4 regions of the Serratia sp. TSO36 genome follow, and region 2 is predicted to be linked to each of the others. Evidence: predicted binding sites of a transcription regulator. Region 2 holds the regulator's gene; each other region holds the start of a gene.
What was found. Region 2 encodes PhoB, which activates phosphate uptake and scavenging genes when phosphate is short. Its sites were predicted from a motif close to CTGTCATAAAACTGNCNNAT; they were not measured.
Positions count from the first base shown of each region.

Region 1: a site for PhoB is predicted at 840-859, ahead of ugpB (sn-glycerol-3-phosphate ABC transporter substrate-binding protein UgpB). Genes of this name have one in related genera too.
Region 3: a site for PhoB is predicted at 2,093-2,112, ahead of phnC (phosphonate ABC transporter ATP-binding protein). Genes of this name have one in related genera too.
Region 4: a site for PhoB is predicted at 1,685-1,704, ahead of opgB (phosphatidylglycerol--membrane-oligosaccharide glycerophosphotransferase). Genes of this name have one in related genera too.

Region 1 is NZ_JBJZOU010000002.1:246,857-250,616, forward strand. Features, by position in the region: gene ACK3CV_RS01455 (aminotransferase-like domain-containing protein) at 1-776, shown strand, start outside; gene ugpB (sn-glycerol-3-phosphate ABC transporter substrate-binding protein UgpB) at 965-2,284, shown strand; gene ugpA (sn-glycerol-3-phosphate ABC transporter permease UgpA) at 2,363-3,250, shown strand; gene ugpE (sn-glycerol-3-phosphate ABC transporter permease UgpE) at 3,247-3,760, shown strand, end outside.
Region 2 is NZ_JBJZOU010000009.1:6,671-10,430, forward strand. Features, by position in the region: gene sbcC (exonuclease subunit SbcC) at 1-713, opposite strand, end outside; gene sbcD (exonuclease subunit SbcD) at 710-1,942, opposite strand; gene phoB (phosphate response regulator transcription factor PhoB) at 2,158-2,847, shown strand; gene phoR (phosphate regulon sensor histidine kinase PhoR) at 2,872-3,760, shown strand, end outside.
Region 3 is NZ_JBJZOU010000010.1:89,826-93,585, forward strand. Features, by position in the region: gene ACK3CV_RS07495 (NAD(P)-dependent oxidoreductase) at 1-762, opposite strand, end outside; gene trpS (tryptophan--tRNA ligase) at 1,043-2,050, shown strand; gene phnC (phosphonate ABC transporter ATP-binding protein) at 2,168-3,001, shown strand; gene phnD (phosphonate ABC transporter substrate-binding protein) at 3,050-3,760, shown strand, end outside.
Region 4 is NZ_JBJZOU010000016.1:109,515-113,274, forward strand. Features, by position in the region: gene ACK3CV_RS16365 (ABC transporter substrate-binding protein) at 1-824, shown strand, start outside; gene ACK3CV_RS16370 (transporter substrate-binding domain-containing protein) at 825-1,565, opposite strand; gene opgB (phosphatidylglycerol--membrane-oligosaccharide glycerophosphotransferase) at 1,851-3,760, shown strand, end outside.

The DNA of each region.
Region 1 (3,760 bases), on a different contig from region 2:
AGGCCAACATCATGTCGGTCTCGTCCGACAGCGACGGCATGGTGGTGGAAGAGCTGGCCGAGCTGCTGAAAACCCAGCGCATCAAGGGCGTGTACGTGGTGCCGAACTTCGGCAACCCCAGCGGCATCACCCTGAGCGCCGCGCGCCGCGAACTGCTGGTGAAACTGGCCGCCGAACATAACTTCCTGATCATCGAAGACGATCCGTACGGCGAGTTGCGTTTCACCGAAGAGCGCCACCCGACGCTGCATCAGGTGTCGCAGCGGGTGCTGGGCAACACCGACCACATCATTTATACCTCGACCTTCTCCAAGATCCTGGCGCCGGGTCTGCGGTTGGGCTGGGCGATCCTGCCGCCGTTCCTGCTGCATAAAGTGGCGATCATCAAGCAGGCGGCGGATCTGCACGCCAGCGCGCTGTCGCAGAGCATAGTCGAATGCTACCTCGGCCTGGATCGCCTGCCGGCGCAGATCGACAAGATCCGCGCCGCCTACAAGCAAAAGGGCGAGATCCTGGCCGGTTTGGTGGAGCAGGAGCTGGGCGACTACATCACCTTCGATAAGCCGAAGGGTGGCATGTTCCTGTGGGCGCGTTTCCGCCAGCCGTTCAACGCCACCGAATGGCTGAATACCACGCTGCAGCAGGGCGTGGTGTTCGTGCCGGGGGAATACTTCTTCTCCGACAATCCGGATCGTTCGACCTTCCGCCTGTCGTTCGCCACCGCCACCGAGCAACAAATGCAGGAAGCGGTGGCGCGCCTGCGCCGTTCGCTGTAATCCCCGCGGCGGCGGAGCGCATGCCCGCCGCCGACATCAAACTGCCATCTTCACTTCACTCTCCTGTCACATGGCTGTCACTTTTTAGTTATTTTTCTGTCATCCGCGCATGGCATGTTAGCTTCCGAACAAAAAACTGATTCTTTTCGCTCACGCGCTTTTACACCAGCTTTTTTCAGGAGTTAGGCATGCTCACCTACGCTATTCGCAAAACCACGCTGTGCGTCGCATTGACCCTGGCGGTCAGCACTCAGGCGCTGGCGGCGACCGAGATCCCGTTCTGGCATTCGATGGAAGGCGAACTGGGTAAGGAAGTGGACTCCCTGGCGGATCGCTTCAACCAGTCGCACAGCGACGTCAAGATTGTGCCGGTTTACAAAGGCAACTACGAACAGAGCCTGGCGGCGGGCATCGCCGCTTACCGCTCCGGCAAGGCGCCGGCGATCCTGCAGGTTTACGAGGTGGGCACCGCCACCATGATGGCCAGCAAGGCCATCAAACCGGTCTATGAAGTGTTTAAAGAGGCCGGCATCAACTTCGACGAGTCGGTGTTCGTGCCGACGGTAGCCGGCTATTACACCGACAACAAGAGCGGCCATCTGCTATCGCAGCCGTTCAACAGCTCCACGCCGGTGCTGTACTACAATAAAGACGCCTTCAAGAAGGCCGGCCTGAACCCGGATCAGCCGCCGAAAACCTGGCAAGAGCTGGCGGCGGATACCGCCAAACTGCGTGAGGCCGGCATGAAGTGCGGCTACGCCAGCGGCTGGCAGGGCTGGATCCAGCTGGAGAACTTCAGCGCCTGGCACGGCGTGCCGTTCGCCAGCGAAAACAACGGTTTCGGCGGCACCAACGCCAAGCTGGAGTTCAACAAGCCGCTGCAGGTCAAGCATATCGCGCTGCTTGAAGCGATGAACAAGAAGGGCGATTTCACCTACTTCGGCCGCAAAGACGAATCCACCGAGAAGTTTTATAACGGCGACTGCGCCATCACCACCGCGTCATCCGGTTCGCTGGCGGACATCAAGCACTACGCCAAATTCAACTACGGTGTCGGCATGATGCCGTACGACGCCGACGCGAAAAACGCGCCGCAGAACGCCATCATCGGCGGGGCCAGCCTGTGGGTGATGAACGGCAAAGACGCCGCCACCTACAAGGGCGTGGCCGAGTTCCTGCAGTACCTGGCGCAGCCGGAAATCGCCGCCGAATGGCACCAGAAGACCGGCTATCTGCCGATCACCACCGCGGCTTACGATCTGACCAAGCAGCAGGGCTTCTACGACAAGAACCCGGGGGCCGACGTCGCCACTCGCCAGATGCTGAACAAGCCGCCGTTGCCGTTCACCAAGGGCCTGCGCCTCGGCAACATGCCGCAGATCCGCAGCGTGGTGGATGAGGAACTGGAAGGCGTGTGGACCGGCAAGAAAACGCCTCAGCAGGCGTTGGACGCCGCCGTGCAGCGCGGTGACGTGCTGCTGCGCCGTTTCGAAGCATCGACCAAGTAACCCTGCGTCGCGGGCCCGGCAGACCGGGCTCGCGTCTTCACGCCGATCCTTCCGTACCCGATTAATGGTTTAACTGCTATGTCATCTTCCCGTCCCGGTTTCGGCTGCAGCTGGTTGCCCTATGCGTTGGTGCTGCCGCAGCTGCTGATTACCGCCGTCTTCTTTTTATGGCCCGCCGGTGAGGCGCTGTGGTATTCGGTGCAGAGTCTCGATCCGTTCGGCCTGTCCAGCCAGTTTGTCGGGCTGGATAACTTTAAGCAGCTGTTTCAGGATCCTTACTACCTCGACTCGTTCTACACCACGCTGATCTTCAGCTTCCTGGTGGCGGGCATCGGGCTGGCGGTTTCGCTGTTCTTCGCCGCGCTGGTGGACTACGTGCTGCGCGGCAGCCGCCTCTATCGCACGCTGATGATCCTGCCCTATGCGGTGGCACCGGCGGTGGCGGCGGTGCTGTGGATCTTTCTGTTCAACCCCGGCCTGGGGTTGATCACCCATTTCCTCAACGGGCTGGGCTATAACTGGAACCATGCGCAAAACAGCGGCCAGGCGATGTTCCTGGTGGTGCTGGCCTCGGTATGGCAGCAGATAAGCTATAACTTCCTGTTTTTCCTCGCGGCGCTGCAGTCGATCCCGCGCTCGCTGGTGGAGGCGGCGGCCATCGACGGCGCCGGCCCGGTGCGGCGTTTCTTCCATCTGGTGCTGCCGCTGATCGCGCCGGTGAGCTTCTTCCTGCTGGTGGTCAATCTGGTGTACGCCTTCTTCGATACCTTCCCGGTGATCGACGCCGCCACCGGCGGCGGGCCTGTGCAGTCCACCACCACGTTGATCTACAAGATCTACCGCGAGGGCTTCGCCGGATTGGATCTCTCCAGCTCTGCCGCGCAGTCGGTGATCCTGATGCTGCTGGTGATCGGCCTGACGGTGATCCAGTTCCGCTTTGTTGAACGTAAGGTGCGCTATCAATGATTGAGAATCGACGCGGGCTGGATATCTTCAGCCATGTGATGCTGATTATCGGCGTGCTGGTGGTGCTGTTCCCGCTGTACGTGGCCTTTGTCGCCGCCACGTTGGACGACAAGCAGGTGTTTCAGGTGCCGATGACGCTGGTGCCCGGCGGCCACCTGTGGGAGAACATCCGCAATATCTGGCAGGGCGGCGTGGGCAACCTCAAGGTGCCGTTCTCGCTGCTGCTGCTCAACAGCGTGATCATGGCGCTGGCGATCACCTTCGGCAAAATTGCGGTGTCGGTGCTGTCGGCTTACGCCATCGTGTACTTCCGCTTTCCGCTGCGCAGCCTGTTCTTCTGGCTGATTTTCCTCACCCTGATGCTGCCGGTGGAGGTGCGTATTTTCCCGACGGTGGAGGTGATCTCCAACCTCAACCTGCTGGACAGCTACACCGGCCTGACGCTGCCGCTGATGGCCTCGGCCACCGCGACCTTCCTGCTGCGTCAGTTCTTCATGACGCTGCCGGATG
Region 2 (3,760 bases):
GTTTGCATGCCGAGGGCGCTTTCCTGCGCGCTTAGCGCCGTCAGCTGTTCAGTCAGGGAGTGGCGCTGTTCATCGTTCAGCAGCTCGATGCCGCTGGCGCGCTGGTGCAACCCATCCAGGTCGGTTTTGGCCTGCTTGTGCGATTCGAACACCTGTTCGGACAGCCGTCCGTAGATTTCGGTGCCGGTCAGCTCTTCCAGCAGCTCAGCGCGATCGTTGGCGTCGGCGTTGAGGAACGCGGCGAACTGCCCCTGAGACAGCATCATCGATTTGGTGAAGCGGCCGAAGTCCAGCCCGGTGATGGCGGCGGTGATCTCCAGCTTGTCGCGCACCTTGTCCGCCAGGATCTTGCCGTCCTCGCGGCGCGCCAGTTCCACCTTCGGCGCCTGCAGGTTGCCGTCCGGCGCGTTTTTGGCGCGGCGCTGGCTCCAGAAGGCGCGATAGCCGACGCCCTTGACCTCGAATTCGACCTCCGCCAGCGATTCGGCGGTGTGGCGGGTCATCAGTTCATTCTGGCTCGGCGTGACGTTGAGACGCGGCGTCTGGTGGTACAGCGCCAGGCAGATGGCGTCCAGCAGGGTGGTTTTGCCCGCGCCGGTCGGGCCGGTAATGGCAAACAGGCCGTTGCTGGCGAACGGCTCGGCGGTGAAGTCAATTTTCCACTCGCCCTGCAGCGAGTTGAGGTTTTTTAACCGCAGGCTGAGGATCTTCATGGATTGGTCTCCTCAGGATTGTGCTGCACCGCCTCGACCACCTGGCGGAACAGTTGGTGCATCCGCCGTTGGCGCGCTTCTGGCATGTCGGCCTCCTGCGCCAGGCGCCGTTCGAACACCTCGTTGACGCTCAGTTCGTTGAGCGTTTCCTTATCCTGCTGCGCGATCGCCTGGCGGCGCTGCTCTTTGCTGCGCCGCAGCAGCACCACTTCCACCGGCAGCTCATCCGCCATCAGCTGGATGCGGCGCTGGATATCGCTGAGGTAGTCCTGCGTCGCCACTTCGATATCCAGCCACACCGGCAGCTCGCCGGCATAGTCGGCAAATTGCTGCAGCTGCCGTTCGATCTCGGCCAGATCGCCTTTGATCAGCTGCATGGGCTGGAACTGCGGGATCGTTAACGCTTCTACCTGCTGCAGGGCGCCGTCGGCGAAATCGACCAGGAAGACGCTTTTGGCTTTGCCCAGTTCATCGAAGCTGAGCGGAATCGGTGAGCCGCTATAGCGAATATGATCTGATTTGGCGACGTTCTGCGCGCGGTGAATGTGGCCCAGCGCGATATAGTCGGCGGGCGGGAAGGCCTGCGCCGGGAAGGCGTCGAGGGTGCCGATATAGATGTCGCGCACCGAGTCGGAGGTGGTGACGCCGACGGTGGTCAGGTGGCCGGTGGCGACGATCGGCAGCGGCAGGCCCAGCCGATCGCGGCGTTCGCAGGCCGCCTGATACAGCGCCTGGTAATGTTCGGCGATGGCTTCCTGCAGCGCCTGCTGTTTTTGCGCGCCGGATTCGCCGGCGCGGCTGGTGAGCAGATCGCGCGGCCGCAGAAAAGGAATGGCGCACAGCACCGCGCCCGGCTGGCCGTCGCGCCGGTTCAGCACCACAATCTGCTGTTCGGGGGCGCTTTGCGCGCTCGCGATCACCGTGGTGTTCAGGCAGGAGAGCAGCTCACGCGATTCGTTCAGCGTCGCCACCGAGTCGTGGTTGCCGCCCAGCACCACCAGCTGACAGCCGGTGCGCTGCAGCTCCACCACGAAGCGGTTGTACAGCTCGCGGGCGTAGCTGGGCGGCGAGCCGGTATCGAACAGATCCCCGGCGACGATCAGCGCATCCACCTGCTGCTGCTCAATCTGCTCGATCAGCCAGTTCAGAAAAGCCTGGTGCTCGGCGGCGCGGCTTTTGGTGAAAAAGTACTGGCCAAGGTGCCAGTCAGAGGTGTGGATCAGGCGCATGACATTCCCGGATGCAAAGGTAATGGCGATGATTATAAAGGCCGCGGCGGCGGCTGTCCCGGCGCAATGATGATGACAACCGGATGATTTTTCTTTGCGGCGGGAAATAATCGCTATGCTTACTGCCTATAACAGCCGCTTTTTTTCATAAAAGTGTCACAAAACTGACGCATAATGGCGCCCGCAAAGTCGCTAACACATTGGCAGGATTGACGATGGCAAGACGCATACTGGTGGTGGAAGACGAAGCGCCGATCCGTGAGATGGTGTGCTTTGTGTTGGAACAGAATGGTTACCAACCGTTGGAAGCCGAGGATTATGACAGCGCCGTGACGCGCCTGTCTGAGCCGTTCCCTGATTTGGTGTTGCTCGACTGGATGTTGCCCGGCGGTTCCGGCATTCAGTTTATCAAACATATGAAGCGCGAAGCGCTGACCCGCGATATCCCGGTGATGATGCTGACCGCGCGCGGCGAAGAAGAAGACCGGGTGCGCGGCCTGGAAGTGGGGGCGGATGATTACATCACCAAGCCGTTCTCGCCCAAGGAGCTGGTGGCGCGCATCAAAGCGGTCATGCGCCGCATTTCACCGATGGCGGTGGAAGAAGTGATTGAAATGCAAGGGCTGAGCCTGGATCCGTCCTCCCACCGCGTGATGGCGAACGATCAGGCGCTGGATATGGGGCCGACCGAGTTCAAGCTGCTGCACTTCTTTATGACCCACCCGGAGCGGGTTTATAGCCGTGAGCAGTTGCTTAATCACGTCTGGGGCACTAACGTTTATGTGGAAGACCGTACCGTTGACGTGCATATCCGTCGGCTCCGCAAGGCGTTAGAAACCAGTGGGCATGATAAAATGGTTCAAACCGTTCGGGGCACCGGCTACCGGTTCTCAACGCGCTACTGATCGCGCTGCGCTGGAGAATATGCCGTGTTAGAACGTCTGTCGTGGAAGAGGCTGGCTCTGGAGCTGGCTCTTTTCTGTTTGCCCGCCTTACTGCTGGGGCTGATTTTCGGTTATCTGCCCTGGTTCCTGCTGGCCTCCGCGCTGGCCGCGCTGGTGTGGAATTTCTACAACCAGCTCAAACTCTCCCATTGGCTGTGGATCGACCGCAGCATGACGCCGCCGCCCGGCCGCTGGAGTTGGGAGCCGTTGTTCTATGGCCTGTATCAGATGCAGCAGCGCAATCGCCGCCGCCGGCGCGAGCTGGCGCTGTTGATCAAGCGCTTTCGCAGCGGGGCCGAATCGCTGCCTGATGCGGTGGTGATGACCACCGTCGAAGGCAACATCTTCTGGTGCAACGGGCTGGCGCAGCATCTGCTCGGCTTCCGCTGGCCGGAAGACAACGGCCAGCACATCCTCAACCTGCTGCGTTATCCGGAATTCAGCCACTATCTGCAACAGCAGGAGTTCTCGCGCCCGCTGACGCTGCAGCTGAACAACGAACACTACGTCGAATTCCGCGTGATGCCCTACTCCGAAGGGCAGTTGCTGATGGTGGCGCGCGACGTCACCCAGATGCGCCAGCTGGAGGGGGCGCGGCGCAACTTCTTCGCCAACGTCAGCCATGAGCTGCGCACGCCGCTGACGGTGCTGCAGGGCTATCTGGAGATGATGGGCGACGAAGAGCAGGACGGTTCGCTGCGCAGCAAGGCGCTCGGCACCATGCAGGAGCAGACCCGCCGGATGGACGGGCTGGTCAAGCAGCTGCTGACGCTGTCGCGCATCGAGGCGGCGCCCAATGTCGACATGAACGAGCGGGTGGATATCCCGCTGATGCTGCGGGTGTTGCAGCGCGAGGCGCAATCGCTGAGCGGCG
Region 3 (3,760 bases), on a different contig from region 2:
CATCGGCGTATGGCTGTCGGCGCCGGCGGCCAGCGCCAGCCCGACGTCCTTCAGCCCCAGCGCCAGCCGGAACCCGGCGGGGGAATACTTCTCGGCGGCGATCAGCGCGCCATAGCCCTGATAGGCCGGGGCGGCGAAGACGGTGCTACTCAGCATCTGCAGGTAGTCGGCGCCGGACACGCCGTAGTTGCGCACCAGCGCGCTGCCTTCCGCCATCGCTTCAATGGCGCTGGCCAGCGTAAAGTTGGTGGCGATTTTGACCACGTTGGCCTGCGCCGGATCGGCGCCGAAGTGCCAGGTTTTCTGGCCGAGGGCATCGAACAGCGGCTGCGCTTGCTTCAGCCGCTCGCTATCGCCGGCCGCCAGAATATTCAGCTTGCCGGCGGCGGCCACGTCGACCCGCCCCAGCACCGGCGCGGCGAGATAGCCGATGCCGTGTTCCGCATGCAGCGCCGTCAAACGCTTGGCGAGTTCGACCGAGATGGTCGCCATATTGATATGCAGCGCGCCCGGTTTCATCCGTTGCAGCAACCCGCTGTCGACTACCACCTGTTGCGTGGCGGCATCGTCGGCCAGCATGGTGAGCAGCACGTCGGCATCGGCCAGCTGTTCCGGCCGTTCTGCCTGCTGCGCGCCGGCGCTCACCAGCGGCTGCGCCGCCTGTGGCGAGCGGTTCCATACCGTTAAGGCGAAGCCCGCCTGCAACAGGTTGGCCGCCATGGCGCTGCCCATCCCACCCAGTCCGGCAAATCCGATCTTCATCATGCGCTCCTTTTTCAGGTTGAAGGTTTTACCCTAGCGCGCCAGGCCAGGAACGCAAATGCCGGAGTGTAACGCCGTCTTACGCGCTATTGACGCGTTGCCGCTGCGGGTATACCTTGATGCCATGAATATATCGATGCACTCCACCCACAATCAGTCATGGTGGCGCCTCTTCTGAGGCGGCACGAGTATTCACATCTCTTATTAATGCCGCCGGTTTGGCGGCATTATTTTTTTGTGGCGTTGATCCGGCGGTCTACAGACCTTCAGGAGCACTGTCATGAGCTACACCATTCTTACCGGCGATCGCGCCACCGGCCCACTGCATTTAGGCCACTTCGTCGGCTCGCTGCGCCAGCGCGTCGAACTGCAGCACCAGCATAACCAAACGGTGATGGTGGCGGATCTGCAGGGGCTGACCGACAACGGCAACAACCCGCAAAAAATCAGCGCCAACGTGCTCAACGTGGTGGCCGACTATCTGGCGGTCGGCATCGATCCACACAAGACCACGATCTGCCTGCAGTCGGCGCTGCCGGCGTTGGCCGAGTTGACGATGTACTACCTTAATCTGGTCAGCGTGGCGCGGCTGGAGCGCAACCCGACGGTGAAAAACGAAATCGCCGAGAAGGATTTCGCCCGCAGCCTGCCTGCTGGTTTTCTGATCTATCCGGTCAGCCAGGCGGCGGACATCACCGCCTTCGGCGCCACCCACGTGCCGGTCGGTGAGGATCAGCTGCCGATGCTGGAGCAAACCAACGAGATCGTGCGGCGTTTCAACCACATCGTCGGCCAACCGATATTAACGGAGTGCCAGCCGCTGTTGAGCAACGTCGGGCGTCTGCCGGGGCTGGACGGGCAGGGCAAAATGTCAAAATCGCGCGGCAACGCCATTCAGCTTGGCGCCGGCGCCGACGAGGTGCACAAGGCGGTGATGAGCATGTTCACCGATCCCGGCCATCTCAACGTCAGCGATCCCGGCCGGGTGGAGGGCAACATGGTGTTCACCTATCTGGACGCCTTCTGCGAAGACGCCGCGCTGGTGGCGGAGCTGAAGGCGCACTACCGGCGCGGCGGGTTGGGGGACGTGAAAATCAAACGGCTGCTGGAGGATTGCCTGCAGAGCCTGCTCGAACCGATCCGCACCCGCCGCGCCGAATTCATCGCCGATAAAGGCGAGCTGACGCGCATCCTGCAGCACGGCACCCGCCGCGCGCATCAGGTCAGCCAGCAGACGCTGCGGCAGGTCAAGGCGGCGCTGGGGCTGGACTTCTTTAGCCTGGCGTGAGGCGAACGCCGGGGCGGCACGCGTCACGCCCCGGCCATAAAACCATCATCCCACTGTCATAAACTTATCCGTTAATAGGTGCCCATAATGATTAGCCACTGAAACCAGAGAAATCATATGGCTCAGGCACTGTTAAAATTGGCGCAGCACGACTTTCCAGGGCAGCACGCCGCCGCATCCCGCAAAGTGTTATCGGTAAAGGGACTCGGCAAGGCCTACAAAGCGCAGCAGCGCGTGCTGGATGACATCAATTTCGATCTGCACGCCGGCGAATTCGTGGCGGTGATCGGCCGCTCCGGCGCGGGCAAGTCCACGCTGCTGCACACCCTGAACGGCACCATTCCTTCCAGCTGCGGCGAGATGCTGCACTTCGAAGACGATGGCGCGGCGCAGGATATCGCCCAGCTGGCCGGCCGCCAGATGCGCCAATGGCGCGCGCGCTGCGGCATGATCTTCCAGGATTTCTGCCTGGTGCCGCGGCTGGACGTGATGACCAACGTGCTGCTGGGGCGCCTGAGCCACACCTCCACCCTGAAATCCTTCTTCAAACTGTTCGATGACACCGACCGCGCTCGCGCCATCGAGCTGTTGCAGTGGCTCAACATGCTGCCGCACGCGCTGCAGCGCGCCGAGAACCTCTCCGGCGGCCAGATGCAGCGCGTCGCCATCTGCCGCGCGCTGATGCAAAACCCGCAAATCCTGCTGGCCGATGAGCCGGTGGCGTCGCTCGATCCGAAAAACACCCGCCGCATCATGGACGCGCTGCAGAAAATCAGCGAAGACGGCATCGCGGTGATGGTGAACCTGCACTCGGTCGAACTGGTGAAAGAGTATTGCTCGCGGGTGATCGGCATCGCCCACGGGAAGATCGTGTTTGACGGGCATCCTTCGCAACTGAACGAACGGATCCTGCACCAGCTGTATGGCGAAGAAGCCAATCAGATCCATTGAAGCACTTTTGACCTTTACCCTTTACCCTTTACACACAAGGCACACCTGATGAAAAAAGTATTGAGTCTGACCACCCTGATGGCCGGCGCGATGATGGTATTTAATGCTGCCGCAGCGGATGCGCCGAAAGAGCTGAACCTGGGCATTCTCGGCGGCCAGAACGCCACCCAGCAGATCGGCGATAACCAGTGCGTGAAGCAGTTCCTGGATAAAGAGCTAAACGTCGATACTAAGCTGCGCAATTCGTCCGACTATTCCGGCGTGATCCAGGGTCTGCTGGGCGGCAAGATTGACCTGGTGCTGAGCATGTCGCCGTCGTCGTTCGCCTCGGTCTACATCAAGGATCCGAAAGCGGTGGACATCGTCGGCATCGCGGTCGATGACGTCGACCAGTCGCGCGGCTACCACTCGGTGGTGGTGGTGAAGGCCGGCAGCCCCTACCAGAAACTGGAAGATCTGAAGGGCAAGGCCATCGGCTTCGCCGATCCGGATTCCACCTCGGGCTTCCTGATCCCGAATCAGGCGTTTAAAAAGCTGTTCGGCGGCACGGTCGACAACAAATACAACAACACCTTCTCCAGCGTCACCTTCTCCGGCGGCCACGAGCAGGACATCCTCGGCGTGCTGAACGGCCAGTTCGAAGGCGCGGTGACCTGGGCGTCGATGATCGGCGACTACAACACCGGCTACACCAGCGGCGCGTTCACCCGCATGATCCGCATGGATCATCCAGACCTGATGAAGCAGATCCGCATCATC
Region 4 (3,760 bases), on a different contig from region 2:
CGCCGATTATGGTGGCCGAGCAGATCGGCGCCTTCAAGGCCGCAGGGCTGGACGTCAAGATCGTGCCGCCGTCCGATCCGGCGCTGCCGCCGCGGCTGGTGGCCGCCAAACAGGCCGACCTCGCCATCACCTACCAACCTCAGCTGCATTTCTTCGCCGATCAGGGCCTGCCGCTGATGCGCGTCGGCACGCTGATCAACACGCCGCTGAATACGGTGATCGCGCTGGATAAAAACATCACGTCGCCGGCGGATCTCAAGGGCAAGACGGTGGGTTACTCGGTTAGCGGCATCGAACAGGCGACGCTGGCCACCATGGTCGAACACGAACACCTCAAGCCGCAGGACATCAAGCTCATCAACGTCAACTTCCAGCTGACCAGCGCCCTGCTGGCGGGCCAGGTCGATGCGGTGATCGGCGGCTACCGCAACATCGAAGCGCTGGAGCTGAAGCTGCAGGGCAAGACGCCGGTGGTGTTCAACGTCGAAGATTACGGCGTGCCGGCCTACGACGAGCTGATCATCGTCGCCCACCGCGATGCGGTGAACGAGCCGAAAATCCGCAAGTTCCTCGCCGCGCTGAAGCAAGGCAGCGACTACCTGCACGCGCACCCGCAGGACACCTGGCTGGCGTTCGCCAAGGCGCACCCGGAGCTGAATACCGAGCTGAACAAACAGGCGTGGCAAGCCAGCCTGCCGCTGTTCGCGCGCGATCCGGCCAAGCTGGATCGGGCCCGCTACCAGGCTTACGAACAGTTCCTGTTCGACAACAAGCTGATCAAGAAAATCACTCCGGTGGAACAGTACGCGGTGGAGTTGAACTGATCACGCCGAGGCGGCCGGCGGCGCCACCGTCACCTCACCCTGGCCGCTGCGCTGCAAGGCCGCCTTCACCAGCCCGTTGGCCTTGCAGCGCTCGATAAAATCGTTCACGTAGGCGGCGCCCTGCGTTTTTTGCCGCGGCACCGCCAGCGCCTGGCGGATAGCGGTGAAATGCCCCTCCAGCACCCGGTAGCCGGGATGGGCGGCCGCAGCGGCCAGCAGCGGCTGGCGCACGCCGGCCGCCGCCTCCAGTCCCCGGTCGAAAAACAGCGCGATCGCCTCGGCAGAGGTTGCCGCCCGCACCAGTTGCGCCTGCTGCAGCGTGCGCGATAAAAACAGATCGTACGCCGCCCCCTGGCCGACCGCGATGCGCACCTCCGGCCTGTCGAGCTGCGCCACCTCAAAGTAAGGCGCGTCGTTCGCCACCAGGTAAGTCCCCTCGATGATCACGTACGGCTCGCTGAAGGCAATCTGCGCCGCGCGCACCGGCTCGATGGCCATAAACGCCAGGTTCCAGGCGCCGCTGTCCAGGTCGGCGAACACCTTGCCCGCCGCGTCATAGGTCACCAGTTCGAGCGCCACGCCCAGCTCCTGGGCCAGCGCGGCGGCCAGCTCCACCGAAGCGCCTTGCGGTTTGCCGCCGGCTCCGGCCTGCGCCAGCACCGGATTGCCGTAGTTGATCGCCGCGCGCAACACGCCTTGCGGGGCCAGATCGTCGAGTACCGCGGCGGGAATCGTCTGCATACTTCCTCCTGAATGGCTGATGGGCGCGCCGTCGTGGCGCTCATTAAGCGTAGAGCGAAACCTCGGACCAGCAAGCTTTCGCCGCCGAAGCCGCCGCCGGCGTGATTAACGTCACACTATTGTCATAAAAATGTACAATAGCCGCCGTTCGTCGCCGTAGCGGGAGATCGCGCGTTGTTCCGCCGCCGGCAATAGGCTATACCCTTCACTTTTCGCGCTGCGGCACGCTCGGCGGCGCAGACCAGGGCAGCAACGGTTTTATTTCAATCAGACAGGGTTTGGCGGATGGTTTTAGCAGTCGTTTCGTTTGTTCTCTTTTTGGCGTCGATTTTGATTTATCGCACCCGGGCCGCCGCCAACCGCTGGTGGTTCGCCATTCTGCTGACGCTGCTCGGCAGCTATCTGGTGCTGAACGTCATCCTGATCGCCAGCAACTACTTCACCGGCGACGGCATCACCGACGCGGTGATTTACACCGTCACCAGCAGCCTCAAAGGCGCGGGCATCAGCAAATACGTGCTGCCGTTCATCGGCCTGCTGGCGGCGTTGGGGCTTATCTTCGCGGTGCTGGCTCGCAGCCTGCTGCGCCGCAAGGCCAAAGGCAGCAGCGTGGCCTACAGCATCGTCGCCGTGTTGCTGGCGCTGTTTTCGGTCGGCACCACCCCGGCGTTTCAGGACATCTCGCTGCTGGTCAAGAGCCAGATCGTCGGCGATACCGCCGATTTCAGCACCTACTACAAGGCGCCGAAAAAGACCGTGCAGGGCAAGCGGCCGAACCTGGTGTACATCTATGCCGAGAGCCTGGAGCGCACCTACTTCGATAGCGAGCTGTTTCCCGGCCTGGCCGACGAGCTGAACGCCCTGCGCACGGACAGCATCGATTTCAGCAACACCCAGCAGCTGCCGGGCACCGGCTACACCATCGCCGGCATGGTCGCCTCGCAGTGCGGCATTCCGCTGTTCGCGCCCTTCGACGGCAACGCCTCCAGCGCGGTCTCCACCTTCTACCCGGAGAACGTCTGCCTGGGCGACGTGCTGAAGGCTGCCGGCTACAGCAACTATTTCTATCAGGGCGCCGAGCTGGCGTTTGCCGGTAAAGACACCTTCCTGAAATCCCACGGCTTCGACCACGTTTACGGCTTCAAAGAGCTGCGCGAACAGGTCGCCGATCCGAGCTACAAAAACGACTGGGGCTGGTACGACGACAGCGTGCTGGACGTGGTGTACGGCAAGTTCGTCGAGCTGTCCAAACAGCGCCAACCCTTCTCGCTGTTTACCCTGACCGTCGATACCCATCACCCGGACGGCTTTATCTCCGCCGGCTGCAGCAAGAAAAGTTACGCCTGGCAGAACAAGGAAAACCGCTCGCTGAGCGCAGTGGCCTGCAGCCAGCAACACATCGCCGCGCTGATCGACAAGATCAAACGCTCGCCCTATTTCAGCAACACCGTGATCGTGGTGTCCTCCGATCATCTGGCGATGAACAACACCGCCTACGACATCCTGACCAAACAGAAGCGCCGCAACCTGTTCTTCATCATCGACGGCACCCGGCCGCTGGCGGAACAGCGCAACGAGAAGCGCAGCACGCTGGACAACGGCGCCACGGTGCTGGACGTGATGGGCGGCGACAACTACATCGGCCTCGGCCGCAGCAGCCTGTCGGCGCCGTCGCTGTCTACGGTGTTCCTGAACATCGAAGAGAAAATCAACGGCTGGAAACCGGCGGTGATCAACCAGTGGGGCCTGCCGAACCGCATCAGCGACTACAGCGTGGACACGCGCCAGCGCAGCCTCAGCTTCTCCGGCGTCACCTACAAGGTGCCGTTCATCCTGCGGGTGGGCGACAACCGCATCGAACCGATGTTCAACGTCTACCTCTCCACCCCGCTGCGCAAGCAGCTGGCCGGGCTGGGCGCGGGGGAGAAATTCGTCTGGGCCGATAAATGCTACGAGATCGGCCGGGTCTGGGCGCCGCAGCTGGCGCTGAGCACCGACATCTGCGTGGCCTCCGGCACCCTGGCCTCGCCGCCGCAGATCGTGCAGGCCAGCGGCGAACGCTTCCGCGGTAAGGTGAGCTTTACTGGCCCGGCCGCGGACAGCGTCGCCGATTACCAAAACGCCGTCGCTCGCCTGCAGGTGGACGACGCCGCGATGAAGTACCGGGCGGACAGCATCGAGTTCATGCTGCCCGG